DNA from 2 places in the Leuconostoc sp. C5 genome. Region 2 is predicted to be linked to the other one. Evidence: riboswitches for the same ligand, from Rfam matches in the RefSeq annotation. Region 2 holds a riboswitch; the other holds the start of a gene.
What was found. Region 2 has a riboswitch for thiamine pyrophosphate ahead of RHP56_RS04660 (uracil-xanthine permease family protein). Riboswitches for the same ligand answer to the same signal wherever they lie in the genome.

Region 1 (16,547 bases), 560 kb from region 2:
ATTGGTTGAATCATGAATTTAGCAAAGAAGACTCATATCAACGAACTATTTGGTTTCTATGAAAAATTGTTGACGGATAAGCAACAAGCTTATTTACGTTACTATTTTGAAGATGATTACTCTATTGTTGAAATCGCTGAAGCGGAGATTGTTAGTCGCCAAGCAGTATCAGATAATATCAATCGAGCTATTGAACAACTTGAAAAATACGAAAACATCCTTCATTTGCAAGTCGATTTTGCAAAGCGACAGGCATTAGAAAAGGATGTTGAACAATATATCGAGACACATTATCCAGATGATAATGTGTTAAAATTATTGGTACAGAAGCTTTTAACGACGGAAATTGATAACTAGAAGGGAAATGTGCACAAAATAGTGTGTACAGTTTAATAACCTATGGCATTTGAAAATCTAACAGAACGCCTATCAAAGGCAATTAAAAATCTGACAGGACGTGGCCGTGTTAGTGAAGAGGATTTGCGCGCAACAATGCGGGAAATCCGGTTGGCCTTATTAGAGGCCGATGTTAATTATGACACAGTGAAAAAATTTGTGGCCAATGTGCGCGAAAAAGCAAGTGGCACTGATATCATGGAGGGTTTGAATCCAGCACAACAAATTGTTAAGATTGTCAACGATGAATTGACTGCAACAATGGGTGAAGAAGCGGTGCCGTTAAATAAGTCACCAAAAATACCAACAATCATTATGATGGCTGGTTTGCAAGGTGCTGGTAAAACTACAACTGTTGCCAAACTGGCCTACAAACTCAAAAATGAAAATAATGCCCGACCATTATTAATCGCTGCAGATATTTATCGTCCTGCTGCGATTGATCAATTAGAAATACTTGGTCGTGACTTAGATATTCCAGTTTTTGCAATGGGCACAGATGTCAACCCACGTGATATTGTTCGAGCTGGATTAGAGAAGGCTGCTGAGAATAAAAATGATTATGTATTCATCGATACAGCTGGACGTCTTCAAATTGATGAAGAATTGATGCAAGAATTAAAAGATATTGCAGAAATTGCTGATCCTGATGAAATATTATTGACAGTTGATGCCATGACTGGGCAGAACGCGGCGGAAACGGCCAAAGGTTTCTCTGCTTCACTTGATTTAACGGGTGTTGTTTTAACAAAGTTAGATGGTGATACGCGTGGCGGTGCGGCATTGTCCATTCGAGATGTCACTGGAAAACCAATTAAATTTGTTGGTCAAGGTGAAAAGCCTACTGATTTAGATGTGTTCTATCCTGATCGTATGGCTTCGCGTATTTTGGGCATGGGCGATGTCTTAACGTTGATTGAAAAAGCACAACGTGATTTTGACGAAGAAGAGCAAACTAAACAGCTCGAAAAAATGCGTCAAAATACCTTTGACTTTAATGACTTTGTTGCACAATTAAAACAAGTACAGAGCATGGGGCCAATGGAAGATTTGTTAAAGATGATTCCGGGAATGGCAAATAATCCAGCTTTAGCTAATGTTAATCTTGATGCTAAACAATTCGCTCATTTAGAAGCAATAGTTAGCTCAATGACACCTGAAGAACGAGAAAATCCTGATTTAATCAACCCTTCTCGTCGTCGTCGTTTGGCGGCTGGGGCTGGTCGGCCAATTGTTGAGGTTAATCGTATGATCAAGCAATTTGATCAAATGCGTAAAATGATGAATCAAGCAACTAATGGAAACTTTGGTGGCATTGATAAAATGATGAGTGGTTCTGGCATGGATATGTCCTCAATGATGGGTGGCATGAATGGTGGAATGCCCAAAGGAAACTTAGGACAGAAAATGCAAAACTTTGCTGTAAAACAAGCTGCACGTCGGCTGCAAAAGGCTAAAAAGAAACGTGGACGTAAGTAATGAAAAGTATGGAACGTATTTTACCAGTTTTTGTATTTGTCGTGTTACTTGGATCAAATTTACTTAATATTTCTCATTTTTCATTTGTATCAGTTTTCTTTGCTGTTTTTTGGCCACTGGTGGCAGGCGTTTTTGTCTTCGGACTCATAAAATTATTGTGGTGGTGGGTTCAACGATAATATACTTTTATTTTCAATATATCTAATGTTTGTTCGTATTAGACCGTTTATGTATAAAGGAATCGATAATGACACTTAAACTTATAGCATCAGATCTAGACGCAACTTTTTTACGAGATGATAAAACAATTAATGAAGCACTCTTTCGAGAAGTGTTGCAAAAAATGAAAGCACAAAACATGCAGTTCATTGTAGCGACTGGTAATCATTTGCAAAAAGTTTTAGAGTACTTCAAAAACTTTGAAGGTGAGTATCAAATCATCGCCAATAATGGTGCTGAGGTGATGTTAGATGGTGAAGTGCAAAATGTCAAATTTTTGCCCAAGGAAGCATTGAAAACTATTTTTTCTGTAACTGAAAAATATCTCGATGATGTTGCGGTGGGATTGGCGTTTAATGGACAATCAACTACATACATGTTAAAATCACAGGCAGCAATTGGTGACACCTTCAAAATTTCCTCAGAATATTTTGAAAACTTAACATTAGTTGACAGCATTGAAGATGTAGTCGAACCGCTTTTGAAGTCAACAATTGTTTTATCTCATAATGAAGTAGCTTATATGAATGATCTCAAATCCATTTTAGGTAAAGTTGTCCATGTCACTACTTCGGGGTACGGTGCGATTGATATTGTTAATGCTGATGTAAACAAAGCCAATGCACTAAAGTATATTGCTGATGCATTGCATGTTGATGCGAAAGATATTATGGCATTTGGCGATGGATTGAATGACATGGAGATGTTGGAATATGTCGGGCATCCGGTTGCGATGACTAATAGTGACCCGGAATTATTTAAACATGATTTCGATATTTCTGTAGCCGATAATCAGCATGATGGCGTCTTAAAAACAATATTAGAAAACGTTTAACACACTTGGCGTGTGTTTTTTTGTTATAGTAGAAAATAAGGTGATTATAATGATAAAAAAAGACGGACATACTCATACACAGTTTTCTCATCACGGCAGCACAGAGCAGCTTGATATGTATATTGAACGAGCTATTGATTTGGGATTTACGGAATATGTTGTTACAGAGCACGCACCGTTGCCACAACAATTTTTAGAAGAATTTGTTGGTCCTGACGATGCACGTGATAATTCTGCTATGGCAATTGATGAGTTAACATTTTATAAATCTGAAGTTGAGCGAGTGAAAGAAAAGTTTAAAGATAAAATAAACATCAAATCTGGTTTTGAAGTAGACTATCTAAAAGCATATGAAACTGACATACGTTCATTTTTACAGAGAGAATCTAATTGGATTGATGAAATTGTTTTATCTGTGCATTTTTTACCTAACAATGAGGGGAATGTTGCACCTATTGATTACGAGCCAGATACATTGTCAGCATATTTTAGTGACGAGTGTCGTAATCCTCAAATATTATTTAAACGTTATTATGACGCAGTTATTCAAAGTGTAAACTTTGATACTGGGCTAAAAGTGCCTGTGCGAATTGGACATATTACGCTCATTCGAAAATACCAAAAACTATTGCATTTGCCAAATTTTGACGAATCTGTCAAGCAACGGATTACTGAATTGTTAGCAATTATTAAGCAAAAAAATTATCAGTTAGATTTTAATGCGGCTGGTTTTAGTAAGCCATACAATGGTGAAAGTTACCCTACATTTGATATTGCTGAGCAAGCAAAAAAAATAGGTATTGAGCTGGTTTATGGTTCCGATGCGCACGAAGTGAACGCTCTAGGATTATATTATGATGAAATGAAAGAATTGATTGTAGATAAAAAATAGGGGATTAGTAGACATAAGTGTGTTAGAAAACTATAGAATTTTTGATGATAAAACGAAAAAACAAAAACTTGATAAATAGTGGAGAGCAACTATGACTGAGCATCACGAGCAACTGGGAGTTATTAAAGATTTTTATTTTGTGATGCAGCCAGTTGTTAAAATTTCTGATAAACAAAAAGATAAGATTGCGTTTTACGAAATATTATTACGTTCTAAGAAAACAAGGCAATTTCCTGGAGAAATATTTTTCGACTTAATCAAAAGTCAATCAGGAAATCAAATTGTGCTTTCTTTTTTTGAAAAACAATTAAAGGAAATATTACAAGAAAATCCTTGTACTAAACTTTCAATTAATTTTGAAATAATACAATTTAAATCACCACAAACACATGAATTCTTCGAAAGAATGCATACTTGGGCACCCAATATTATTGTTGAACTGACAGAAAGATCCTATGCAACTAATGGCAGCAATTATTTACTGGATGCTGTCAAAAAAATCAAAAAAATGGGCTATAGAATTTTTGTTGATGATATTGGTACAGGTCGGAATACCTTGTCACACGTACAGGACAATGTCAATTTAGTTGATGGTATTAAGTTTGCTTGGCCACATTTTAAAGAGGATTCTTGCCAAATTAGTATTTCATTTTTGAAAGAATGGGATAATTTAGCCAAAAAAAATAATTTGGCCTTTGTTTTCGAAGGTGTTGAAAATGTTGATACTCAAATATTACTACAAAAAATGGGTATCATTTATCAGCAAGGTTGGTTTTTTGGTAAACCTAGAGAGGATATGATCGAGGCACAAAAATGTTAACCTATTTGTTTAGTTATCTATTGTTGATGTTGGTTATAATGAATTTAGCTATTTCTACGTTAATTAGTATGCAATTTTTAATGTATAGCAATTCCGGTAGTCGTTATGAACAATGGATAAAACCAATAATATATGTTGCTATGCTTTATACATCAATGTCAATTTCTTATCATTTTATTGGTGTTGTAGCACATGAATATTTACTCGCACTTTTAATTTTTTACTTGGTTGATAAAAAGCAAGCCATTCTTTTGGTTATTATTACACCCTTTGTAAGAATGTTATACATGCTATTTGTGGATGGTCACTTAACAACTGTTAATGTTTTGGCTTCACTAGTAGTAGCTGGAATGGCTATATTTTATATGAAAGTATTTGATAAATATGTTTCTAATCAAACACTCTCAATGATTCTTTCTGAAATATTTATTGTGGCCACTAGTCTTTTTTTTGCTCCCTTCATTCCCCATGTTGTGATATATAGTATCTTCAATCAACCAATGAATTGGATAATTCGTGCCACTGTAGCTATTATCACGATTTTAATAACTCGAAAAGTGTATTTTCAAGTTACTAATTTGCAAAATAAGAATATTCAACTGCAGAAAGAAGTTATTTTCGATAAATTAACAGGTTTTTTTAATTATAAAAAATTTGAACAAGATATCTTGTTAGGTCCTGACAAACAGACAAATACTGGTATTGCAGTTATTGATCTGGATTATTTTAAAAATGTTAATGATACCTACGGACATGAAGCTGGAAATAAAGTTTTACAGGAATTTTCTTTATTTTTGAGAGAGCGCCTAGCCTACAAACTAAATTCAAAAGATTTAGGAATTTATCGCTATGGCGGTGAGGAATTCGTTTGGATGTTTGATCCCAATAATTTTTCTGATATCGGAAAGTTCTTAAAAAGTATGCAACTTGAGCTGAGTAAACTGCCTCTAGGAGATCAAAATCACTTGATGAGTTTCTCGGCTGGTGTAAGTTTTTCAAAAAATTATAAGTTTAATTTAAAGATGACTTTTGATATTGCTGACGACCTAGTTTATCAGTCTAAGAATACAGGAAGAGGCAAGATAGTTATTGAAGGATAAAATGATATGAGAATGCATATTTTATTATATAAAAATAAGTATTGACATATATAATAATTGATGTAAAATGAAAATAACTTAATAATAAATTTAGCTGAAGTTGAAAAAGTAGTTAATTACCGTGTTGTACAGGAAGTGCTCAAGCTAACGCATTGAGATGAGCGCCAGCATAATTAATGAAAACACACCAACGAGCTGAATGGTTAAAAAGCCATTCCGGAAATTCCCGATACCGAATAAGCCTGCGTTAGTAGGTTATTGAGCTTTTTTACGTAAGTAAAATTGAAATCAAGGTGGGAACACGTGAAGACGTCCTTGCAAACTAAAATATTAGTTTGTGAGGGCGTCTTTTTATTATATGGCATCTAGGAGATGAACATGAACGATAAAGTATTAGCGGCCGGTTCGCGAGACGAATTTGGTGAAAAATTACAACAAAAACAGAAAATTTCACAGATGATAACTACAATCTTAAATGATGCTGATTTTACACCGATTAATACACCATTAATCGAGCGCGAGAGTACATTTGATAAATATCAAAACAAGAATGTTTTTCGTTTGTTTGATCAGGTTGGAGAAAATTTAGTTTTACGTCCAGATCTGACCTTGCCGATTGCGCGTTTTTTATCAGCCAATCGACAACAAAATAGTATGTCTAGACTTTATTATATAGGGGATGTCTTTAGGCGAACCGACAGCTTGTCGGGTGATTACAATCAAGAAACGCAGGCCGGCATTGAGCTGATTGGTGATCAAAGTTTTGAAGCGGAAATTCAAGCACTAGACACGATGCTTAAATTTGCGCAAGAGTTTGGGATTGTGGATGTACAAGTGGTTTTGAGTGATGCCCGTTTTATTGATGTGGTTTTAGAAAATTTGCAATTAGATCAAGACTTGCGACAACGTATGAAGCAAGCTATTGAGCAAAAAAATGTATCGGTCTTTGAGGAACTTCGGGCCACTATTCCTGATTTCCCGGAAGGGTTGGCTGGCTGGCCCTTAGCATTTGGTGAAGATGGCGAAACAGTGATGTGGCAACTGCAAGAAATACCGGCAGTTAATGATATTATCAATGATTGGCTGAAATTAGCAGAATATACGCACAAACATTATCCAGCAGTTGCAGTTACGGTTGATTTGGCAGCGGCTTCACCGCAACCATATTATACGGGCACAATTATACGTGGTTTTGTTCCAAGTTTAGGTCGTTATTTATTTAGCGGCGGTCGTTATGATCGTTTGTTAGAAAACTTCCAGAATAAATCATTACCGGCGGTTGGTATGGGATTAAATATTGAAACAATTTTAGCTGACTGGCGACGTAAGCCTGAGGAAATGAAACCACAAGAACCTATTGTGATGGTACTTGGCAAGGGACGTGTTGAAAAAGATGCACGACCATTATTGAAAGCGGCTGGTATTGATACTTCGTTATTAGAAAATCCAGCACGTAAATTAATATTTGATAGTGCTGACGGAAAATATCGCTTTATTTTGGTAAAACCGAGTGATGTCGTTAAATATCTTGATCGTGGCATTGGTGATGTCGGTATTGTTGGCTCTGACACGATAGCTGAGCAGGTACAAAATCATTACGATGTGCTTAATTTGCAGACAGGCAAAGCAGAATTCGTTGTCGCTGCGCCAGAAGGTTTTAATCTTGATACGCCAACGCGAAAGCGAATTGCCACGAAATATCCCAAAATTGCGACCGAGTACTTTAGTAATCGTGGGGAAGATGTCGAATTAATTAAGTTAGAAGGTTCTGTTGAACTTGGACCACTCACTGGTCTATCGGATGCTATCATTGATATCACACAAACAGGAAACACACTGCGCGAAAATCATCTGCAGGTTTATGATGCGGTTGGCCCAGTAGCTACCCACATGCTCGTTCGTGCTGGCGCCTTACTGCGTTTTCAATTAGAGCTTACGAAAGTAATCAATAACCTTGTTAATATTTTGAAAGAAGAAGAACAATGAATATTATTAAAAATGAATCACTGGAAGCAATTAAAGCTCGTATTCGTCAGCAAACAGAGAAGACGGTTGATCCGCAAGTAGAGGCTCGTGTAACTGATATTATTAAAAATGTTCGCGCAAACGGCGATGAAGCTTTGAAAGAATATGGAGAAAAATTTGATGGTGTCACTTTAGATAACTTAAAGGTGACCGATAGTCAGATTGAAGAAGCCTTTAATCAGGTTAATCCAGCCGTCATTAAAGCACTAGAAAAAGCTGCAGATAACATTCGAAGCTTTCACAAATTAGAGATTGGTGAATCCTTTGAAGATAATCCCAGTAATGGTGTGATTCGTGGAACAAAGGTGACACCACTATCAGCTGTTGGCATTTACGTACCCGGAGGTACTGCAGCTTATCCTTCGTCTGTTTTGATGAATGCTATTCCTGCTAAAATTGCTGGTGTTGAAAATATTATTATGGTTACACCACCGCAAAAAAATGGTTTAAACCAAGCTGTCTTAGCTGCCGCTAAAATAGCAGGGGTGGATCGCATTTATCAAGTTGGAGGGGCTCAAGCAATTGCCGCTTTAGCATATGGAACTGAATCTATTCCACAGGTAGATAAAATTACTGGACCGGGTAATGCCTATGTAGCGACGGCTAAGCGTGACGTATATGGTCAAGTAGATATTGATATGATCGCAGGACCATCAGAAATCGGGATTTTAGCTGATGATTCAGCAAGTGCAAAGGATATAGCAGCAGACTTACTCTCACAAGCAGAACACGACGTTAATGCACGTGCAATTTTGATCACTAATTCTGAAAAATTAGCAACAGCAGTTTCAAAGGAGGTCGAAGACCAGCTTAAAGTCTTGCCTCGTGAAGTTATTGCGCGTCAAGCAATTGAAAACAATGGTTTCATATATTTGGTTGATACGATTGATTTAATGATTGATCTGATGAACGCTGTAGCACCGGAACACTTGGAAATACAATTAGAAAATGCGTATGATTATATTTCTAAAATTAAAAATGCTGGGTCAGTGTTCTTAGGGAAGTATGCTTCTGAACCACTTGGTGATTATTTAGCCGGTCCAAACCACATTTTGCCAACAGGTGGTACAGCACGATTTAGTTCACCGCTAGGTGTTTGGGATTTCCAAAAGCGCATTCAGTATTTACAATATTCTGCTGAAGCATTATTGGCTGATTCGGCTGACGTCACAGTATTAGCACGTGAAGAAGGATTAGAAGCGCACGCCCGAGCAATTGAAAGTCGAGAAAAATAATATGTCCAGAACTGCAACAATAAAGAGAGATACTTTTGAAACACAAATTGAATTGACTTTAGATCTTGATGAACAAACACCGATTAAAGTTGACACCGGCATTGGTTATATCGATCATATGTTAACTTTGTTTGCTAAACATGGCCGCTTTGGTTTACAAGTTGATGTGAAGGGTGACTTACAAGTTGATAGTCATCATACGACTGAAGATATTGGTATTGTGCTAGGAGAAGCATTTACCCAAGCTTTGGGTGATAAAGTTGGTATTGAACGTTACGGTGCCCAATTTGTCCCTATGGACGAAACACTAACCCGCGCAGTGATTGATTTATCAGGGCGTTCCTACCTAGTTTTGCATGCCGAACTTACTACACCAACATTGGGCACTTTTGAGACAGAGGTTGTCGAAGATTTTTGGCAAGGTTTTGCTGATCAAGCAAGAGCCAATGTTCATATTGAAGTCCTATATGGTCGAAATACACATCATAAAATTGAAAGTATGTTCAAAGCTGTTGGTCGTGCAATGCGCCAAGCAGTTACTATCAATCCGGAAATTAAAGGGGTTAATTCCACCAAGGGGCGAATTTAAAATATTAGATGATTTTGTGCAGTTAAATCGTATAATACAAAGGAGAAATATATGGCGATTATTATCGTAGACTATGGCGCGGGTAATATTAGAAATGTCATGAAAGCAATTGAATATACAGGATTAAATGCCAAAGTTTCTCAAGATCCTGCCGAGATTGCTGTCGCTGATGGCCTGGTAGTGCCAGGAGTTGGCGCTTTTGCCTCAGCCATGGATAAACTTCGAGAACGTAATTTGGTTGAACCAATAAAACAGTTTTCAAATAGCGGTAAACCATTGTTGGGTGTTTGCTTAGGGATGCAGTTACTTTTTGACTCATCAACTGAATTTGGTGAAACGACAGGTCTTGGGCTAATTCCCGGGCAAGTGGTTGAATTACCTAAACAAGAGAATTATAAAGTACCGCAAATGGGCTGGAATCAGAACAAAGTGAGCCAAATCAACCAAATCACTCGAACAATGAATGATAAATATACTTACTTTGTACATAGCTATTATGCGGTAACGGATTCAAAATATATTGCGGCAACTGTTAATTATGGAAAAGTTGATGTACCAAGTGTTGTGGTTAACAAAAATGTGATTGGTGCCCAATTTCATCCAGAAAAATCTGGACAAGATGGATTAGAGATTTGGCAAAACTTTAAGGAAATGGTAGAAAACGTATGATTTTTCCAGCAATTGATTTATTAAATGGTCAATCAGTTCGCCTTTATCAAGGGGATTATGAAAAAGAAACCACAATTAACCCAGATCCATTGAAACAGGCAAAGCAAATTGAAAGCGCAGGTTTAAAGCATTTACACCTGGTTGATTTAGATGGTGCCAAGGAAGGAAAACCAGTTAATCTAAATGTTATTCAATCTTTGCGAGAACAAACAAACTTGTTTATTGAACTTGGTGGCGGTATCCGGACTCTTGAACAGGTTAACCAATACTTAAATATAGGCATTAATCGTGTGATTATTGGATCAGCAGCTTTGACTCATCCGGAACTTGTGCGAACAGCGGTTGCAAAGTATGGCTCCGATAAAATTGTTGTTGGTGTTGACGGCCGTGATGAAAAAGTTGCCACACAAGGTTGGCTTGAAAATTCTGATACGAGTTTTGATGATATTGTTGAAGCTATGTTATCAGTAGGTGTTTCGAATTTTGTTGTCACCGATATCGCCAGAGATGGGACCCTATCAGGTCCTAACATTGAGCTATTATCACGTTTACAAAATAAATTTCCTAAAAGCAATATTATAGCTAGTGGGGGTATTGCCAATATTAAAAACGTTACAGATTTACAAGCAAGCGGTATTCACGATATTATTGTTGGCCGAGCACTTTATGATGGAGATGTGACACTAGCTCAATTAAAGGAGGTGGATGGATGACTTTAGCCAAACGAATTGTTCCAGCATTGGACATTAAGAATGGTAGAGTAGTTAAAGGGGTTAATTTTGTCAATTTACGTGAAGTAGGTGATCCCGTTGAATCAGCGAAAGCCTATCAGGCTGCTGGCGCTGATGAACTAGTGTTTTTAGACATTACAGCAACTTTGGAAGAGCGAGATACCATCATGTCAGTCGTTGATGCTGTTTCCAGGGAAGTATTCATCCCCTTGACTGTTGGCGGCGGTATTCGAACGACAGAAGACATGGGTCGTTTAATTAAAGCGGGAGCTGATAAAATATTTGTCAACTCTGAAGCAGTAAAGAACCCAGCGCTAATTACGGACGGGGCTAAAATATTTGGCTCGCAAGCTATCGTCGGCGCAATTGATGCTAAATGGGATGAGTCGGCTGGTATTTATCGGGTCTACGTTTCTGGCGGATCTAAGCCTACAAGTCTTGATGCTATTGAATGGGCCTCTGAATTAGTCGCTCTTGGGGCTGGCGAATTGCTAGTAACGAGTATGGATGCCGATGGAACAAAAAAAGGGTACGATATTCAACTCTATGATCAACTAGCAGATGCTGTGAATGTACCAGTAGTAGCCTCGGGTGGTGCTGGTTCAACACAAGATTTCGTTAATTTATTTGAGAAAACTAAAATTGACGCAGCACTAGCTGCTTCAGTATTTCATTTTGGTGAAATTAAAATACCAAATTTGAAACGAACACTGAAAGATGATGGTGTGGAGATACGCATATGATTGGAACTGAACCGGATTTCAACAAGCAAAGTCAAAATGGTTTGATCCCTGCTGTCATTGTCGACGCGGAAACAAAGGCATTTTTGATGCTAGGCTATATGAACAAAGAAAGTTATTCATTAACCAAAAATACTGGGCAAACTTGGTTTTGGTCTCGTGAACGACAAGAATTGTGGCATAAAGGGGAGACTTCGGGTAACATACAACAGGTCGTTAGCATGACATTAGATTGTGATTTAGATACTCTGCTAATTCATGTGAATCCTGCAGGGCCGGCCTGTCATACTAATGCTTACTCATGTTTTTTTAACACGATAAAAGGTGAAGGTTTAGCAGATGCTAATCAAGCAACCATTGCAAATAAATGGACTGATGGTTATTTTCCAAAAGAGTAAATGCCACACTAAAAGGAGAAATGATGCCACAACAAACAATTGAAGAACTTTATGAACAAGCACTTGAGCGCAAACAAAATCCCCAAACAGGATCCTATACTGATTATCTATATCAAAAAGGATTAGATAAAATTCTAAAAAAAGTGGGAGAAGAAAGCACGGAAGTAATTCTCGGCGCCAAAAATAATAATGAAGAGCTAATTTATGAAACTTCAGATTTATTGTTTCATTTAATGGTCTTATTAGTTGAAAAGGGTGTCAGTTTAGATGATATTAAAGATGAATTAGGGTCACGCTTAGGAAAAAAATCATTATTGCATGAACGCGCTGATTGGCGAGGAGATAAGAAAAATGAAAAAGACAGTTAAAGCTTTAGCAGCTTATCAAGCAGAATTACCGGTAGAAACTGTAAAAGCAAAGTATGGATTGCAACATTTAGCCCGCTTATCAGCCAATGAATCTGTGTATGGTCCATCACCCAAAGTTGCTCAAGCTGTACGTGCTGTTTCCGATAATATTTTAGGTTATTATCCAGATGGACAAGCGACAGAACTACGTGAAGCGGTAGCTAAGTTAAATCATGTTGACCCACAACATTTGGTGTTTGGTGCTGGCGCAGATGAATTGATTGAGCTGTTGACTCGTGTTGTGTTGGAACCAGGATCAAATATTATTATTCCCAATCCGACATTTGGTGAATATGCGATGCATGCACAAATCGAACAGTCTACAACAAAAAAAATACCCGTTAATGTTGATAACGGGCATGTTGATTTTGATGCGATTTTAGATGCTATTGATGATAAAACTGCTATGGTATGGATAGCTAACCCCAACAATCCAACAGGGGTATTCGAAACAACCAGCTCCATTAAGCGCTTTTTGGACAAGCTGCCAGCAAATATTACGTTAGTAGTGGACGAAGCCTACTATGATTTTGTAGATGAACCTGATGCTACCGTGGCACCTTTGGTAGCTGAGTACACAAACTTGGTTGTGCTACGTACCTTATCAAAGGCATACGGTCTAGCTAATTTACGTGTTGGATATGGCATTATGCAAGATCCCCTTTATAGTGCGATGCAAGCAGTTCGTTTACCGTATAATTTATCAACCTATCAGATTGTTGGTGGCACGGCTGCTGTATTAGATCAAGAGTACTTGCAGAAAAATGTCCAACGTTTTCAAGTAGAGCGCCAAAAGTTCCAAGATTTTTTGACTAAAAATAAGTTTAAGTTTTATGAATCACAGGCTAATTTTATTTGGATAAAGGTTGGCGAAACGAAAAAAGTTGGTCAAAAATTATTAGAACAAGGTTTCCAAGTCAACGATCGACTTAATCCTGAGTGGATTCGTATTGCGTTAGGTACACCAGAAGACAATGCTGAATTAAAATTAGCTTTTTTGAAAGCTACAAACAAATAAATTCACGGATACACAAAAATGTTGCGTCATTAAATAACGACGCAACATTTTTGTGTTATTAAATTTCACTTCTTTACATCAATAGCCTTACAAAGTGTTTGCCTGATTTAATACATCTTTGAAGCGCCAGTCTTCTTGGTGGTAGGCTTGTTCCCAGAACTGCCATTCTAATTCACAACTTTTAAGAAAAAACTGTGTGGCCTGTTGGCGTTGTTGAGTTGTTGCATTTTCTGCCAAGCGATCTATCCATTCAAAGATTTTGTCAGATAGTGAAACTTCCGAATCATCATCTGTATTATCATAAAAATCAATCCAGCTTTTGAATGGGTTATCATTTGTGTTCGCTTTCTCCTGAACTTGTTTTTTTGCAATTTCATTATAGGTCCAAGGGCAAGCCTGAAAAGCAGCTAGAATATTTAATAAGGAGCCGGTGTCAGCCGCACGATACATATGTGATTCGTATAGATATGCTTTAGGTGTTGGCGTGGCGTGTTGCAATGTTTCATATTCGACGCCGGCAACGTCACAAAAAACATGATGGGGATGAATTTCGCTATTTAAAATGAAATCAATTGAATCAGCAAAAAATTTCATTTCATTACGATCAGTTAATTTTGTAATGGCATTGGCATAAATTTTGATAAATTCACTAAGATATTGGAAATCTTGTTCAACGTAAAAAATCAAAGCTTCTCGGGGGACGTAACCGTCCGCAATGCCACGAACAAATGCGTGATCATGAATGGCTGTCATAATTGGTGCAGCTTGGGTGCGCAATTCTTCTGAAAACATAATTTCTCCTAAAATCTTTACATGTCCAACAAAAAAACTCTCTCTTGACTAGGCAAAAAAGAGTATCTTTTGTAAAAAGAATACCACTTTCCTACGCTAGTATTGACTAGATCAGGTTCGAAGGGATTGATAAGTAATATCATCTCAGCCAAGAAGGCACCCCTAGTGGACAGCATATATTTTTTTTAATGAGATTAGCATAGCATTGAAAAATTAAAATTGCAAATGGTTTTATGGTGTAGCTAATGGGCTAGAAAATTTCTTTGCATTTAAAATTAGAATGGGTTATACTAATTCACGAAGTTAATATTTTATCTGGGGTACCGTAAGGTTGAGATAATACCCATTGAACCTGTCAGGTTAATACCTGCGAAGGAAGAATAAGTTAGATTAAGATGTCTTTTTGATGCCATCAATCACTAAATTCTTTTGTGGTTGGTGGCTTTTTGTATAGACACTTATACTATAAAAGGTATTTTATCGAAACATACAACCTCGAAACAAGAGGAGAGATGTTTATGGAACAAGTAGAAACAGTAACAGCGGGATCAAAAGGGAAATGGTCTTTGCGAGAAGTCATTTTAATGGCGTTGATTGGTATTGCCTTTGGTGTGATTTATTTTATTATGGATCCAGTGTACACAGCACTTGATGCAGTCTTAGTTCCGCTTGGGTTGCACCAATACACCATTGCAATCACTATTGGGCCATGGATGATGGCAGCCCCATTGGCTAGTTATTTATTGAAACGTGTTGGTGCGGGATTAATAGGTGAATTGCTTGGCGCCACTGGAGAAGCCTTGTTGGGCGGCTATTGGGGTGTTGCAACACTAATTTCTGGATTTATTCAAGGTATCGGATCAGAGCTTGGTTTTACTTTGACAGGATATAAAAGCTGGAAAATGGGTTTGATTTTGTCAACATTTACTGGAACATGCGTGACATTCATCTGGTCATTGTTCCACGATGGATATCTACAATTTGATTTTGGTATGCTAGTTGGGTTGTTTATTGTTCGCTGGATTTCAATTGCATTTTTTGCCGGTCTATTAGTTTACTGGATTGTCAACTTGCTAGAGAAGTCTAAATTATTAAAAACAAACCGATAAGGTCAATAAAAGTATGACGGAATTAAAGGCCAATCATTTAGATATTAAATTTGACGATGAAATTATCTTAGAAGATATTTCACTGGAGATTAGACCAGAACAATTTATATTATTAGTTGGTTCATCTGGATGTGGTAAATCAACTTTGATGACTGCCTTAGCTGGGTTATATCCTAAATATGGCGGCGAATTGTCACAGGAAGTGTCTTTGAACCATCAGTCAATTGCTCAAATCAAAGCGAACCATCGCGCTAAAAAAGTTGCCATGCTATTTCAGCATCCAGATCAACAATTTGCCATGGATCGCGTAGAAGCTGAATTGATTTTTTCATTAGAAAATTTATCTTTAACTACCGAGGAAATTGATAAGAGAATTAATTCTGCTTTATCAGAGGTAGGAATTGAATCACTGCGACACCGAGAACTTTCATACTTGTCAGGTGGAGAATTGCAAAAGGTTGCTTTAGCTGAAACATTAGCGATGGGTGCAGAAATTATTTTATTGGATGAACCTTTTGCGGCCGTTGATCCAGAGCATCGACATGAGTTACAAGTATTGTTAAAAAAATTAGTTGATCAAGGGCATGGCATTTTAGTTTCAGATCATGACACAAGTGGATACGAAAATCTGATAACAGATTTATATCGTATTGAAAATCGACATATAGCATGTATTGATTCTACAGCTTGGTCTCCTTTTTTTAAACAAGATGTAAATGATAGTATTGTTACTAATGATGAATTTAATGAGTCTGTGTTTAGCATGGCACATGTGACGGTAAACAACGGTAAACAATCCATATTGAAGAATAGCAGTTTTGAGTGGGCAAAAGATAAAATCACCTTAATTACTGGACCCAATGGTATTGGAAAATCAAGCTTACTGCTTACTTTTGCAAGATTACACGATTATGAGGGCTCGTTGTTGTATCAAAGGAAGCTACTCGATAAACTTCGTAAAAAAATATATGCTAGGAAAGTTGGTTTAGTATTTCAAAATGCAGCTGACCAATTTTTAAACATTACCGTTTCTGAAGAAGTTGAGCAGGCTAGAGCCCATAGCCATCGCGCTGATTATTGGACAACTGAGAAG
Region 2 (16,547 bases):
AAAGTATACCGAGAATATGGGATTCCTGTCGCTTAGAAGAGTGATATCTGATTACATTAAAAAGTTTTATGAAGTAAGTTATTCCCCAGAAAGCGAGATACTTGTGACTGTTGGTGCCAGTCAAGGTATTGACCTCACGGTTCGTGCGCTCATTAACGCCGGTGACGAAGTCCTTCTAATTGGGCCTGCCTATCCAGCTTATATACAAGCAGTAGTTCTAGCTGGGGCAATTCCTGTCGTGGTTGATACTCGTTCTACTCATTTTAGATTATCTCCAGAGCAACTTGAGTCAGCAATTTCAAGCAAAACAAAATTAGTTATTTTGAACTACCCAAACAATCCAACAGGTATTGTGTTGTCGAAAGAAGAATTGAGTTCACTAGCGTCAGTTATTCAACAAAACGATTTATATGTGCTGACAGATGATGTTTATCAAAGACTAACATATGATCAAGATTGTGCGCCATCAATTGCCAGCGCATCATTAATGAAAGAGAGAACAATAATAGTCAACGGTTTGTCGAAATCGCACAGCATGACAGGCTGGCGTATCGGCTATTTAGCTGGTCCTAAAGTACTAATTCAAGAAATCTATAAAATACAGCAAGCTAATGTTGGTTGTGCATCAAGCATCTCACAAATGGCTGCCCTAACAGCTTTAACCACCGATATTGAAGCACCAAAAACATATATTAGGGTGTTTAGAAAGCGTAGAGACTATGTTTTGCAGCGCTTAGATGAAATGTCCTTAAACTATACTAAACCTGATGGTGCTTTTTATGTGTTTATCGATGTAAAAGCATTTGGCATGTCGTCTTGGGATTTTGTTGCATTCACTATCAACGAATCTGATCTTGTTTTAGTACACGGTTCTGCTTTTACGGAGGTCGGTGAAGGATACGTGCGGCTATCTTTTGCAAATGAAATGCAAGTACTCGTTGAAGCGATGAATCGTTTAGAGAAACCGGTAGATGTTTTAACGACAAAAAAATCCGCTCATTTAAGTTGACAAAATAAATACAAAAGACTATCATTGTAAGCGGTTACACGTAGTGGTTTATCGGTACACTAAGAAAGGAAGAAAATGATGGATAGTCTATCTAATTTATTTGATCTTACAGGTCGAGTTGCGATAGTTACGGGTGGTGCTTCAGGATTGGGAAAATATTATTCTCAAGCTCTATTAGATGCAGGAGCTGATGTTTTTATAGTTAGCAGAAGTGAAAGAGGCTGGCCAGAGTTAACGCAGTTTGCTGAAAATCGTAATCGAAAAGTGCGATTTATGAGCATCGACATAACTGAAAGTGGCGCGGCAGAAAAAATTGTCCAAAATTGTGTTACAACTTTTGGTCAATTAGATATTTTAGTTAACAACGCTGGTATCCAGATTAGAAATAACGTGCTGGATTATAAGGATGAGGATTGGCGTAAAGTTATTGATATCAACCTAAACGCATTATACTTTTTGTCACATGAAGCCGCAAAATTCATGACAAAACAAAAATCTGGGAAAATAATTAATATTGGATCAATGCAATCGTTTCGAGCTGGAAAGTTTATTTTTCCTTACGCTGCAAGTAAACATGCAGTAGTCGGACTAACAAAAGCTTATGCAGATGCTTTAGCGCCCTATGGGGTTCAAGTCAATGCGCTGGCTCCCGGATATATTGATACTGAAATGACAAAGGCTCTCCAAAATGATCCAGAAAGAAATACCGAAATTCTAAACCACATTCCGGCAGGACATTGGGCAAAGCCATCGGAATTAATGGGTACGGTTATTTATTTAGCTAGTGATGCTTCAAATTATGTGAATGGCGCAACAATCCCTGTTGATGGCGGCTATTTACTAAGGTAAGGTTCGTATTTAAAAGGAGAATTAATTATGCCATTGTTAACAGTTTTGATTGGTGTCATTTTACTCGTATTCTTGATTACTAAATTTAAGTTGAACACTTTTTTATCGTTAGTCATTACAGCGTTTGTTGTCGGCTTAATTTTAGGTATTCCAGTTTCTGATATTTCAACAAGTATTGAGACAGGAATAGGTGGTCAGTTAGGCCACTTAGCGATTATATTTGGATTTGGATCGATGCTTGGAAAGTTAATTTCCGACGCAGGTGGTGGCTTTCGAATTGCGCACCAGCTCATTGCGACTTTTGGAAAAAAACGCATTCAAATTGCTGTTATTATTACGTCGTTTATTATTGGTTTGGCTTTGTTTTTTGAAGTTGGATTAGTCGTGTTATTGCCAATTATCTTCGTCATTGCACGTGAAGTAAATATGCCTCTTTTGTACCTTGGTATTCCAATGGCTGCGACATTAAATGTTGCACACGGTTTCTTACCACCGCATCCTGCACCGACTGCTGTATCACAGGTGTTGAATGCGCCTTTGGGGCACGTTTTACTGATTGGTATTTTAGTGTCAATTCCCACGATCATTATTTCTGGTCCGGTGTTCAACTATTTTTTGCATCGAGTATATCCGCAAGTTTATAAAAAAGATATTAATATTTCTGTTTTAGGTGAGTACAAAGAATTCGAGTTGAAAGATACACCAAAGTTTGGTATTAGTGTTTTGACAGCATTATTACCAGTAATATTGATTAGTATTGCAACCATCTTATCATTTGTTTTGCCAGCTAAGTCAGTTATTTATCAAATCGTCACATTTATCGGTGCACCTGATGTAGCTATGCTCATATCATTAATTGTTGCGATTTTCACCATGGGTATTTTCCGTGGATTGAATATCAAAGAAATTGGTGACGCAATGTCTGAATCGGTTAAACAAATTGCTATGATGTTGTTAATCATTGGTGGTGGTGGTGCCTTCAAACAAGTATTAGTTGATGGTGGTGTTTCTAAGTATATTGGCGATTTATTCGGACAAACTAATTTGTCCCCAATTCTTGTTGCTTGGTTAATCGCTGCTTTACTTCGCGTCAGCCTAGGATCATCTACTGTTGCTTCGATAACAGCAGCCAGTTTAGTTACTTCAGTTGTGTCCAACTCAAGTGTGAGTCCTGTATTAGTAGTTTTGGCAATTGGTGCTGGAAGTATATTTGCTGATCATGTTAATGATGCTGGATTCTGGATGATAAAAGAATATTTTGGTTTAACATTGAAAGAAACGTTCTTATCTTGGACGACATTAACCAGTGTCATCTCCGTTTCGGGTCTGTTATCGATTCTACTCGTGTCATGTTTTATGTAGTGCAGTAAATTAATTATATATGAAATAAGTTTAAATTAAGGAAAGTGGGTAATAAAATGGAACAAGCAGATTTTGGTGTTGTTGGATTAGCTGTAATGGGACGTAATTTAGCGCTCAATATTGAATCCCGGGGTTATCGAGTTGCTGTTTATAATCGCTCTCGCGAACGAACTGATGATTTAGTCCAAAAGCATGAAGATAAGGCATTTATCCCAAGCTATACTACAGAGGAATTTGTTGAGGCTATCAAAAAACCTCGCCGAATTTTGCTGATGGTAAAAGCTGGAAAGGGTACGGATGCTGTTATTGATGAATTATTACCACATCTAGAAAAGGGCGATATGCTGATTGATGGCGGTAATACTTACTTCGAAGATACGATACGCCGCTCAGATAAATTAGCTCAAGAAGGCATTAACTTTATTGGTATGGGTGTATCAGGTGGTGAATTGGGTGCACTGCAAGGACCGTCATTAATGCCAGGTGGTCAACGCGAAGCATATGATTTGGTAGCTCCTATTTTGACGCAAATTGCAGCAAAAGCCCCAGAAGATGGTAAACCAACCGTTACGTATATTGGCCCTAATGGCGCAGGACATTATGTGAAAATGGTGCATAATGGCATCGAATATGGTGATATGCAATTAATTGCAGAGTCCTATGATATTTTGAAGCGTGTCTTACATCTCAATCAAGAGCAGTTATCTCAAACTTTTTCTGGTTGGAATGAAGGAGAACTAAACTCTTATTTGGTTGAAATAACTGCTGATATTTTAACTCGAAAGGATGATTTAGGTACTGACAAGCCAATTGTTGATGTTATCTTAGACCGGGCCGGAAACAAGGGCACAGGCAAGTGGTCTTCTCAATCAGCGCTTGAAGTTGGAGCGCCACAGTCATTAATAACTGAATCAGTTTATGCACGTTATATATCAGCAATGAAAGATGATCGTGTTGCGGCTTCAAAAACATTGCAAGGACCAGACTATTCGTTTTCTGGTGATGAGCAAAGTACCGTAGAGGATATTCGAAAAGCTTTGTATTTTGGAAAGATCATGTCATATGCACAAGGATTTGATCAACTTCGTATGGCATCAGAGCACTATGATTGGCATTTACCATTTGGAGAATTAGCACAATTATGGCGTGCAGGGGCGATTATCCGTGCCCAATTCTTACAACGCATTACGGACGCTTTTACAACGCAAGCGGATCTGCATAATTTGCTCTTAGATCCTTACTTCCAACATATTGCTGAAGAATACCAAAATGCTGCTCGTCGTGTAGTAGCACTAGCTGTTACCGCTGGTGTGCCAACGCCTTCATTGTCTGCTGCTGTAGCTTACTACGATTCATATCGTTCAGCTGTTCTACCTGCTAATCTCACACAAGCACAACGTGACTATTTTGGTGCGCATACCTATGAGAGAACGGATAAGCCTGCTGGAGAAATGTACCATTATCCTTGGTATGATGAAGCATGAAAAAAAAACCGTCCAAGACGGTTTTTTATTTGAATGTACTTTCTTATTGAAAATGTGCTACAATTCTCTACAAATATGATTTGTGGGGTGAAATAATGAAAACAATTTTTCCTAAAAAAATACAAAAAGACGATGAAATAAGAATAATATCACCAAGTTCTTCAATCAAGCGAGTTGGTGGGTTTGACCAAAATTTAGTGGCCAAGGAAAGATTGGAAAAATTAGGCTATAAAGTAACATTTGGGGATCATATACTTGAGAATGATCTGTTTTATTCTAGCTCAATTACTGCGCGTATTCAGGATTTACACCAGGCCTTTATTGATGATAACGTGTCAGTAGTGATGACGACCATTGGTGGCTTGAATTCAAATGAATTGCTGCCTTATATTGATTGGGAGATAATTAGAAGCCATCCAAAAGTGTTTATTGGCTATTCGGATATAACAAGCTTACACAATGCTATTCGTGCCCAGACAGGATTAGTAACATATTATGGGCCATGTTACTCATCTTTCAAAATGAATGAATTACAGGAGTATCAAACAAACGAATGGATAAAAGCATTAGGTCAGTCAGAGTATGATTTACAACCAAGCGGGCTTTGGACAAGCGATATGTGGTTTGATCCTAATATACCAAGAAAGCCAATGCCTAATTCGTGGCAAGTATATAACTCGGGCCAAGCAACGGGGATAAGCACTGGTGGTAATATACAAACGTATGGGCTCCAAGCTGGGACAAAGTTTTTGCCCGCCGTCACAAAACCTATTATATTTATTGAACAAGCTGAGGGCGGAGAACCACTTGAATTTTCTAGAGAATTATCTCAAATGCTACAAATTCATCCAGATATTGCCGCATTAATTATTGGAAGGTTCCCAGTTGAAAATAAAATGTCAGAACCCAATCTTCACAGTATATTAGCTAAATTTCCTGTTCTCAATACTATTCCGGTGGTTTATCATGTTGATTTTGGTCACACTCAGCCTATATTCACTTTCCCTCTTGGTGGCATGATTACTGTTCGTGCTAAGAATAATGCCGATGTTACGATAGAAGTGTTAAAAGGATAGCATTTATGCCAGAAACAAAAATGATGACGATGTAAACATGGTATAATTATAGAAATAATATATTTTGTGGGGAACTCGACTACATTGATTAATGACAGTTAAGTTGAAAAAATATATTATTTTATTCTTAATTCAGGGGGTATTGATTATTGAGCGGGAATAATCAAAAAGTCTCTAACACATTTATTTATTTAACTTTCATTATTTGTGTTTGGCTTATTTATTTTATATTTACGGTTGCTATATTAGTTTTATTCTGCAATTTTAGTCGAGCAATCTTTCTTGCTATGATAATATCTAGCATCCTAACATTATTGTTTGTCATAATACAGACTTCATTTAAACATTTGAATTCAATCAATAACGAAGATGATTAAATTTAAAAAGCTGCCTTAACAGGGCAGCTTTTTTTGTCGTATTTTTCAAGAAATAAAACAACTTTCTGGATGATAATATTTATTACTAACTATTCAAATCAATCCAGTATCGACAAAATAATTTTCCTGTGCTGGGTTCTTTGATGATATTTTCAAGGACGCCACCATTGGATTCAATTGTTTTGCGGCTAGCGATATTCCATTTTTCAGCGGTAATCAAGACAGGTGAAATTTTACGTTGCTGATAAATGTTTAGTGTTAATTCTAACATTTTCTTAGCTATTCCCTGTTGACGCCAGGCAGGGGCAACGCCGTATCCTATATGGCCTCCAAAATTAAGCAAGTGGTCATTTAACTGCCAGCGAGCTGATACGCCGCCTTTTATCAAACCATCCTCAATAAAAAAATAATTGCTGGCGGGAACAAAATTATTAACACCATTATTTTTCATTTGCTCTAGATTAGCTAAATGTTCAGCGAAACTGCCGGTAATGGGCTTGGCTACAGAAACAATTACTGATTCAGTGGTCCAACTTTTTATCCAGTCGTTAAAAATTTTTTCATCTGATTGTTTTAATTCTCTAAAAGTCATTTGTTTCCCCTGATGTGACCATAATCATTGAATGTATTTACCAATAATTTTATCATAGTAATTTATGTGGTTTTATATATTTTTAATAATCACCATAAAAATTACTCTTGTAAGGTAATTTCCGCAAGTATGAGGAAAACAATTTAATGGCAATGTAAGCGCTTACTTGATAAAATGTGAGTAGTTAAAGGAGGACTAAATATGTCTAAACGTTTATCTGAAGATTTTCTTTGGGGTGGTGCTGTTGCAGCTCACCAATTAGAAGGTGCGTGGCAAGAAGGAGGTAAAGGAGTTAGTGTCGCTGACGTCATGACGGTTGGTGGACCAGACAAAGAGCGAAACATTACGAAAGGAGTTGTTTCAGGAGAATATTATCCTAATCATGAAGCGATTGATTTTTATCACCGTTACAAAGCAGACATTGCCTTATTTAAAGAAATGGGATTTAAATGTTTTCGAACTTCAATTGCATGGACAAGAATTTATCCTACTGGTGAGGAAAGCGAGCCAAATGAGGCAGGTTTAAAATTTTATGATGACTTATTTGATGAACTTATCAAAAATAATATTGAACCAGTCATCACGTTATCTCATTTCGAATTACCGTACCACTTGGTTACAAAATATGGTGGTTTCCGTAATCGAAAAGTAATCGATTTATTCGTTAAGTTTGCAACGACTTGTTTAAAGCGATACAAAGACAAGGTCAAATATTGGATGACGTTTAACGAGATTAACAATCAGGCTAACTATGATAATGATTTTCTGGTTTTCACAAATTCTGGGCTGCATTTTAACCCTGGTGAAAATCGTGAGGAGGGTATGTATCAAGCTGCTCATAATGAATTAGTAGCTAGCGCACGAGTTGTTAAAATGGGTCATGACATCAATCCCAATTTTCAAATTGGCTGTATGATTGCTATGGGACCAATTTATCCAGCATCTATGAATCCAGATGATGTTCTGGCAGCTCAAAAGAGCATGGAAAAAAATTATTTCTTTGCAGACGTGCATGTCAATGGTCAATATCCAGCATTTTTAACAAAATATTGGACTCGGAAGGGATTTAACATTGATGTTACCCAAGAAGACCTGGCAGACTTACAAGCTGGTACCGTTGATTATATTGGTTTTAGTTACTACATGTCACATGCAGTTAAAAAGCCAGAAGGTTTAAACTTTGATGACATGACACCAGAAAATAGCCAAGTACGTAATACCTATTTAGCAGCAAGTGATTGGGGATGGCAAATTGATCCTAAGGGGCTGCGTTACGCCCTGAACTGGTTTACAGATAAATATCATTTACCATTATTTATTGTTGAGAATGGATTTGGCGCATACGATAAAGTTGAAGAAGATGGTACAATACATGATTCTTATCGCATTGCATATTTACAAGAACACATTCGGGAAATGAAGTTGGCGGTAGTTGAAGACGGCGTTGATTTGATTGGATATACACCTTGGGGATGTATTGACTTGGTTTCAGCCGGGACTGGAGAAATGGACAAACGATACGGATTTATCCATGTAGACAAAAATAACCAAAATGAGGGTTCATTGAAACGTAGCAAAAAGGATTCCTTTTATTGGTTTAAAGACGTTATCGCAACGAACGCTGAAAATATTAATTAAAAAGGAGAAACACGATGAAAAAAGCTTTAATTATTTGTGCAGCTGGTATGTCATCCTCCATGATGGCAAAAAAAACAACTGACTATTTCAAAAATAAAAATATAGATATTGAAGTGGATGCGATTACTGCTACAGAAGGAGAAGATGCTATTCGTAATAGTGATTTCGATCTATTTCTGGTCAGCCCACAGACAACAATGTATCTTGAAGGTTTTGAAAAGATTGGAGATGAGGTTGGTAAACCTGTTGTTTCTATTCCCTTTAAAGCCTATATACCCATACCAACAGGTATTGAGGGCATGGCGAACTTAGTACAGGAACATATTAGTTAGCAATTTGCATGGTAAAGGTTGTGTGAGGTGTGATGATGAGGAAAAAAGAGCGTGATTTACTAATCTATTTAGTAGATAATTCAGATCGTTTCGTAACCAGTGAAGAATTATCTACTCTTTTGTCACTGACACCTAGAACAATTCGTAATTATATCAAAATTTTAAAAGAAACCTTAGTTTCACAAGGTGCCCTACTTGATGCAAAACCCAGTTTAGGTTATCGGTTGCACATATCTCATCCCGTTACATTTGACTTATTTTTAAATAAAAATTATGAATTATCCCAGTGGTTAATTAATGAGGACAGCAATAATATTTCGGACCGTCAAAAGTATATTTTGAACAAACTTATTATTGAAAATCAAAAATTTTTAATTGATGACTTGGCTGAAAAATTATTTGTTACAAGGACCACACTTTCAAAAGATTTATCGATCATTCGCAAAGTGTTAATGCCATATCGAATTAGTGTCGAAAGCAAAGCCAATATAGGTGTTTTCATTACGGGTTTAGAGCGCGATAAACGTCACTTTATTCTAGATTACTTTTTCAGTCATAGTGAAAATTCTATTCAACATTATATGAAAAATAAATCTTTCTTTAAGGCAATTAGTTTCGATCAAATTACGATTATTGTTCTTGATGAATGTCGAGAAGCTGGTATTCATTTAACGGACTTTACCATACAAAATATTGTTTTATACATTGCACTAAGCGTTCAACGATTGAAATGCGGCTTTGAATTACAGGCTGCTCCAGTTGACATTAATCCTGAAATCAGAAATGTTAGTGATGTTGCTAGAAAAATTTTTTCTCGTATTGAAAGTGGCTTAGCATTAAAATTTCCGGAAAGTGAAGTAGATTATTTAACCATTCAATTAATGGCACAAGGGAAAAATATTAATATACAAAATGATGGTCCCTTCCAACGGGATTTAGATATGATCTTGCAACGAATTGAATTAGAAACCGATTATCCAGTTACTAAGGATTATGCTCTCAAGAAAAATATCATTGAACATCTAAAACCCATGATAGTTCGCCTTGAGCAAGGTATTCAATTGAAAAATCCTTTGTTACAAGAAATAAAAACGAATTATTTAAGTGAGTTCATGGATACCAAGCGCTATATAAAATGGTCGCCTTATTTATCTCAGTTTGACATTAATGACGATGAAGTCGCTTATCTAGCACTTCATTTGATGGCAGCAGCAGAAAAATACAAAAATTTAAATAAACCAAGAGCCTTAATTATCTGCGCAACAGGGTATGGATCGGCACAGTTACTCAACAATCGTGTCGAAAAAGAATTTGGCATGTATTTAAACATTGTTGATATTAAAGGATATTATGAAGTTGATGACACTACTTTAAGTAATGTTAATCTCATTATCAGTGCTATTGATCTGTCAACACGTGTTTTCAAGGTTCCAGTCATACAGGTAAGTATTTTTTTAACCGAAGCAGATGTTCAAAAAATAAATGAATTTTTAGATAATGAGCAAGTCCGAAATAAATATATTGCTGTAGAGAAAAAGCAACCAATTAATAGTGTTTTAAATCATTTTGATCAATTTATTGATCAGTCAAGTTTTAAAATATGGCAGGTATCGCCTCATCGGAAGGAATTACTACAAGAGTTAACTAATATGCTGATGTCCAATGAACCTACCGAATTAAAACATGAATTTTTGGAACAAATCGATCAACGTGAACAACTGAGCTCAATCGTTTTTAGTGATACTATCGCCGTTCCACATCCTGCTATGCCGATGAGTCGAGTACCCAAAATTGCTATTGGAATTATACCAAATGGTGTCAGATGGTCTGACGAGCATCCAAACATTCAGCTAGTTTTCCTGCTATCACCATCCTATCGGAGCAATAAGGGTTTGACAGAAACGACGCAGGCAATTGTAAAATTTACAGAAAATACTGAAGAACAGGGCCGGTTGGTTGCCTCAAGAAATTTTTCAGAATTTCGGCATAATTTTCTGTTAATGATGAAAGGAGGTAAGTATATATGAAATCAGAAGACATTCAAGTTGTCGCTTTTGAAATTATTTTACACAGTGGAAATGCGCGCACAATGGTTCATAAGGCTTTTGAAGCCATGAGAGAAAAAAACTTTAAGTTATCTAACGAAAATCTAAAATTATCAAATGACGAATTACTATTAGCTCATAAATCGCAAACAAACTTGTTACAAGAATACGCTGAGGGTAGTCATATTGATATGGAAATTATATTAGTCCATGCACAAGACCACTTAATGACAACGATGACTTTACGTGAGATGGCTATTGAAATGCAGACTCTTTATGAGGAGGTACAAGACATTGAAAAAAGGAATCAAACGAGGGCCAAAAAAGCCACAGGATAAACAGCACGGTTTAGAGGTCGCAATCGAAAAAAATCGTACGGAAATGAGCCTTAAAAGCATGCAGTTTAATCGATTCATGTTAATCCGTTATGCCACGGCATTCTTTCTGTTCGTAAACTTGTATTGGGCCATAATTATGTGGCAGACCCTAGTGGCACTGATACCTGTTGCTTTAATGTTTATCGCTTCGCTAGCAATTATTGAACAAATTAAGTTATTTGGACATCATACGAACCAACTGATTTATTCAAAAGTGTTCTTCACATCACAGCTTATCGTGAATATCATTTTAATGGTGAGCATCCCAACATCGTTATTTACATTTTTTTACCAATTTATACAAAATACTGGTAGTAACCGCTTAGTGGTACTAATCCTGTTATTACTCAGTAGTAGCATACTTCTCATAGTTAACAAAAGGTTAGGCTTGATTGCAACAAATCACGATAAATATTACGCACGTTTGACAGCCTATCAGTCCGTTCTTAAAAATAATAAGGAGATGAAATAGTTATGGAAAATGGACCTATGTTTAACTTCCTACAAAAAGTGCTTTTGAAACCAATGACCAAAGTTTCCCAATATAGAATTGTGAGAGCTATCATGGCTGCTGGTATGGCTTCAATTCCTTTTACAATTGTTGGATCTATGATATTAGTTTTGAATATATTGCCGACAGTATTTCCGTTCTTAAATGATTTTTTCGACGCAACATTCTTTAAGTTTAGCGATTTGTACATGATTGCCAACACAGCAACCATGGGTATCTTAGCCATGTATTTTAGTTTAGCAATTGGTTTTGAATTAACTCGTATTATTCAAACAGAAGATAAACTAAAAGTAGCGCCATTAAATGGTGCCTTCTTATCACTATTTGCATTCTTTATGTGCTTGCCAGAATTGGTTTTAAAAGGCGGAAAAATTGTTCTGCTAAATACTATATCCAAGGACGAGACAGTTATCAACGGATTTAGAATGACTAGCACAATCGACCGTGTTGGAACAAGTGGTATTTTCACAGCGATTATTATGGCTATTTTAGCAGTTTGGTTGTATTCATTCTGTGTGAAACATAACTGGACGATTAAAATGCCGGATGCTGTACCGGAAGGTGTATCAAGATCATTTACGGCATTGATTCCAACTTTCGTTATTGCTTTTGTTGTACTGGGTATTAATGGTTCCTTAGTGTTACTCGGTACTGACATTTTCAAAATGATTGCAATACCATTTAGCTTCGTTACAAGCATGACTAGCACCTGGCTAGGAATTATGGTGATTGAGTTCTTGATTCATGCCTTGTGGATTGTTGGTATTCATGGCGCTAACATTATTTCCGCATTTATTACGCCTATCTTCTTAGCAAATATGGTAGCAAATTCAAATGGGGCTAACATACCGTTTGCTGGAGAATTTAATAATGCCTTTGCTATCTTAGGTGGCTCTGGTGCGACACTTGGATTATGCATATTTATTACTTTACTAGCACGTTCCGAACAGCTAAAAGTTTTAGGCCGAGCTTCAATCGTACCATCACTTTTTAATATTAACGAGCCGTTAATATTTGGATTACCAATTGTTTATAATCCTTATCTAGCTATTCCATTTTTCTTGGCACCAATGGCAACAGCTTCCGTTGCTTATGCAGCCATTAACTTCCATATCATTCGGCCAATTGTTATTCAAGCACCATGGCCATCCCCAGCCGGAATCGGTGCATTTATTAGTACCGTTGATTGGAAAGCAGCAGTCTTAGCAATAATCTGTGTTGTAATAGCTTTCATTATTTACTTACCATTTATCAAAATATATGATACTAAGTTGTACAATGATGAGCAGGGGAAAACACAAGTACAGCCTTAATGACGAGGCATCAAAATACTGGTCTGTGTTTAGTAACAGACTGGTATTTTTTATATTCTCGGCTGGCTGATTTGTGAAAGGTAAATTTCATCAGTAAGGATATCACTTAATGACAAACTTATGTGAAAAATAGAATGAATTACTTACATTTAATAGAAAATTTATGATACAATAATGCTTGTGCTAGGGGCGCCAAAATGGCTGAGAAGAACCCTTCGAACCTGAACTGATTAACATCAGCGTAGGAAAGTGCTACATTTTTTAACGTAGCATTTTTCTCTAGGTGAGAAAAATGTTTTTTTATTGCATAAAATGACTTATTGAGAGGATTTTTTTGAAAAATGAATAATAATCACTAGGGGCGTCGCAAAGACTGAGATGATGTATATCGGTCCCTTTGAACCTGATCTAGTTAATACTAGCGTAGGAAAGTGACCAATATTTGATAACGACATGTACTGTTGTCAAAAGTGTCCTTTTTTATGTATTTAAGGGCACTTTTTTATTGGAAAAGGAATTTAATTATGATGACACCAAAACATAACCGAATCATGGATCATGGCCTAGCTGGAATACAGCACGTGTTTGTTTCTAACGTGTGGTTAGATCCAATTTATGTTGCCGCTGCCGCAGGGCTCTAACTGAACTTATCAACTAATCTTGTGAACACGATTTTTATTGTTTCAGGATTAGTCACGCTTACACAGGCAACAAAATTAGCGAAGCTGCCTATTGTTCAAGGGCCGTCAGCTGCTTTTGACGCGTTAATGATTAATGCTGGTAAAGCTGGTCAGTTAGCAACGGCGAGTGGTTCAATTTTACTGAGTGCACTCATTGTATTTTTATTGTCCGTTACAGGACTTATCAATAAACTAATCAAATTATTGACACCGGCAATTACCGGAACACTAATATTTTTGGTTGGTATTTCTTTATCTGGATTCACACTATCTGAATTCTTAGGTGGTTATCCAGGTGATAAAGGTTTCTCTTCACCAACAACACTTATTTTGTCTGTTACTACAGCAACTATTGTCATTCTATTGTCGATATTTGGTAAGGGATTTTGGAAGCGTTTTTCCTTTTTAATCGCGCTAATTGTTGGTGATATTCTAGCAGTTTCGTTAGGTGTCGTAGATTACAGCGTATTATCAACAAAATCATGGTTTGGCATGCCTCATTTATTGCCTTATGGATCGCTAAAGTTTAATTGGGTCATGTTTTTGACATTCTTTGTTGCCTATGTGGTTGCAGTGGTAGAGGCTTTAGGTGTCTATCAGGCAGCTGGCGATACTTTAAAAGAAAATATTTCACCAAGGCGCATTCAAAATGGTCTAATTGGCGAATCTGCGGGATCAATGTTTTCATCCTTGTTCGGAGGCTTTCCAACAACTGCTTTTGCTCAGAATGTAGGGATTTTAAACTTAACTGGCAATGTTTCGAGAATACCAGTAATTATTGCAGGGATTTTGTTTGTCGTACTAGGTTTTGTTCCTAAAATTGGTGCGTTTTTGGCAATAACGCCTAGTCCAGTGATTGGGGGCATATTTTTGCCCGCAGCAACAACTTTAATTCTGACTGGATTCAACATTTTGAAAAGAGCGCCTGACAACAATGAAAATAACATGATTATTGGATTGTCTATCATACTAGCGATTGCTCTGCCCAACTATGCAACCGGCTGGTCAGGTGTTACAGGTGAATTATTATCTAATAGCATATTAGTCGGTGCGTTGTCTGCCATCATCTTACAGTTTGCCTTGGTTAACTTACCACGAATGATAAAAAATATAAGGGGATCTCATGATTGAAAAATCTAAAAAAATTCAAAGCGACATTTTAACTTTCATTAATAAATACAAGGATCATCAAACAGAGCAATATGAATCGGACTTCAATCAGCTAGCTATGCGCATTTTTGCTTATCAATTTCAAAACAATTTACCATATAAAAAATTTGCCCAATTACGACATAAAAACCTCTTGACTGTAAAAAACTGGCACGAGGTTCCGCTAATTCCGATTCAAGCGTACAAAGAATTAATTCTGTCAACCGAAGATATTAATCAAGCTGCGGATGTTTTTTATTCGAGTGGCACAACAAATATTAATCATAGAAGCAAACATTATATCTCGAATTTAAATATTTGGGAAGAATCTATGCGGGCAGGATTCAAGAAAAACGTTTTGCCTAATACGGATAAAATTAGAATACTTTCTTTGTTTCCGGGTATGGCAGATAACCCTAACTCTTCTTTATCTCGCTATATATCAACCGCTATACGAGAATTTGGTACTGAAAATAGCCATATCTTTTTTGAAAATAACCAACTAAACTATTCGGAACTAATCGTTGCTCTTCAAGAAGCAGAAAAAAATCATGAGCCCATATTACTTTTGGGTGCTTCGTTTTCTTATGTTCATCTATTGGCATACTTACAGCAACATCACCAATCCTTTAATCTGGCAAAAGAAAGCATTATTTTTGATACTGGTGGATTTAAGGGCAAGTCAAAAGAAGTGAGTATGACTGACTTATATGCTGATTTGGAGAGCACATTTAAGGTGACACGCGAACAAATTATAAATATGTACGGCATGACAGAGATTAGTTCTCAATGTTACGATCGAAATTTAATGGATCATTCAGAAAATAAAACAGTTTATTTTGATAAAATAGCACCTGCTTGGGTAAAAACTCAGGTCTTGGATACTGAAACGTTACAGCCTGTTGTACAGGGTCAACGTGGCCTATTGGCATACTATGACTTAGCTAATTGGGATTCCTGCGTATCAATTCTAACTGAAGACATTGTTATCAAAAACAATTATGGATTCACAATCATTGGTAGAGCAAAAGGATCGGTGGCTAAGGGTTGTTCCATCACCGCTGATGAGCTTTTACAACTGCAATAAAGGTGTCAATAATGTCCAATAAAGAAATGACAAAAATTAATATTTTTTACACGCCAGACAGCATTATCCTTGGTGATTTAACCGAAAAGGTAGTTGAAAATGAAACACATCATCTTGTATTGTGTTATCCCAAAATAACCGAACAAGAAATAAAAGAGATTACAAAAATAATAACGCATAACCGTAATCATTATTTAAAGCATCTTACAGTGAATGAAATTATTGATATTATTGCTCGGGCAGCAGAAAAATGGACTAACCCATCGTATCATCTTCGGAAAATAGCAGAAAAAGCAGTCCCCGCGGTAACTGGTTATGACGCTGATCAATTTAGTTTAGAGCTCAAAAACTTTATTCGCTTATTTCGAAAGAAAGAGTTAAAACGATTTGTGAATAGCGAACTTGGACAATCAGGTGCAATGTTGGATGATTTTCAACCAAATCTTTCCGGTGGATTTTCAAAATTTTACGGACCAGATTTAATATTCCAAATATTTTCCGGTAATGTGCCAGGTATACAACTGTGGACACTCATCATGGGACTACTTGTAAAATCGCCAACACTGGGGAAAACATCTTTTGCAGAGCCTATTATGCCAGCCTTATTTGTTCAGACGTTAGCTGAAATTGATCCAAAATTGGCAAATACGATTGCCATTCTACCAT

Region 1: it holds a riboswitch for thiamine pyrophosphate, as region 2 does, so the genes downstream of both, RHP56_RS07440 (ECF transporter S component) here and RHP56_RS04660 (uracil-xanthine permease family protein) in region 2, are expected to answer to the same signal.

Annotation. Positions count from the first base shown of each region.
Region 1 is NZ_CP134351.1:1,481,210-1,497,756, reverse strand. It holds gene ftsY (signal recognition particle-docking protein FtsY) at 1-16, shown strand, start outside; gene ylxM (YlxM family DNA-binding protein) at 13-357, shown strand; gene ffh (signal recognition particle protein) at 400-1,875, shown strand; gene RHP56_RS07515 (hypothetical protein) at 1,875-2,054, shown strand; gene RHP56_RS07510 (HAD family hydrolase) at 2,123-2,929, shown strand; gene hisJ (histidinol-phosphatase HisJ) at 2,979-3,821, shown strand; gene RHP56_RS07500 (EAL domain-containing protein) at 3,913-4,641, shown strand; gene RHP56_RS07495 (GGDEF domain-containing protein) at 4,635-5,741, shown strand; gene hisG (ATP phosphoribosyltransferase) at 6,120-7,727, shown strand; gene hisD (histidinol dehydrogenase) at 7,724-9,001, shown strand; gene hisB (imidazoleglycerol-phosphate dehydratase HisB) at 9,003-9,590, shown strand; gene hisH (imidazole glycerol phosphate synthase subunit HisH) at 9,642-10,259, shown strand; gene hisA (1-(5-phosphoribosyl)-5-[(5-phosphoribosylamino)methylideneamino]imidazole-4-carboxamide isomerase) at 10,256-10,972, shown strand; gene hisF (imidazole glycerol phosphate synthase subunit HisF) at 10,969-11,733, shown strand; gene hisI (phosphoribosyl-AMP cyclohydrolase) at 11,730-12,128, shown strand; gene hisE (phosphoribosyl-ATP diphosphatase) at 12,152-12,496, shown strand; gene hisC (histidinol-phosphate transaminase) at 12,480-13,553, shown strand; gene tenA (thiaminase II) at 13,641-14,345, opposite strand; TPP riboswitch at 14,417-14,519, opposite strand; TPP riboswitch at 14,652-14,741, shown strand; gene RHP56_RS07440 (ECF transporter S component) at 14,864-15,454, shown strand; gene RHP56_RS07435 (ATP-binding cassette domain-containing protein) at 15,468-16,547, shown strand, end outside.
Region 2 is NZ_CP134351.1:924,893-941,439, forward strand. It holds gene RHP56_RS04600 (pyridoxal phosphate-dependent aminotransferase) at 1-1,009, shown strand, start outside; gene RHP56_RS04605 (glucose 1-dehydrogenase) at 1,088-1,858, shown strand; gene RHP56_RS04610 (gluconate:H+ symporter) at 1,886-3,220, shown strand; gene gndA (NADP-dependent phosphogluconate dehydrogenase) at 3,277-4,704, shown strand; gene RHP56_RS04620 (S66 family peptidase) at 4,800-5,780, shown strand; gene RHP56_RS04625 (GNAT family N-acetyltransferase) at 6,243-6,749, opposite strand; gene RHP56_RS04630 (6-phospho-beta-glucosidase) at 6,951-8,387, shown strand; gene RHP56_RS04635 (PTS cellobiose transporter subunit IIB) at 8,402-8,719, shown strand; gene RHP56_RS04640 (BglG family transcription antiterminator) at 8,755-10,746, shown strand; gene RHP56_RS04645 (PTS cellobiose transporter subunit IIA) at 10,743-11,102, shown strand; gene RHP56_RS04650 (sugar transporter) at 11,059-11,613, shown strand; gene celB (PTS cellobiose transporter subunit IIC) at 11,631-12,965, shown strand; TPP riboswitch at 13,141-13,230, shown strand; TPP riboswitch at 13,313-13,412, shown strand; gene RHP56_RS04660 (uracil-xanthine permease family protein) at 13,628-14,776, shown strand; gene RHP56_RS04665 (LuxE/PaaK family acyltransferase) at 14,769-15,881, shown strand; gene RHP56_RS04670 (acyl-CoA reductase) at 15,893-16,547, shown strand, end outside.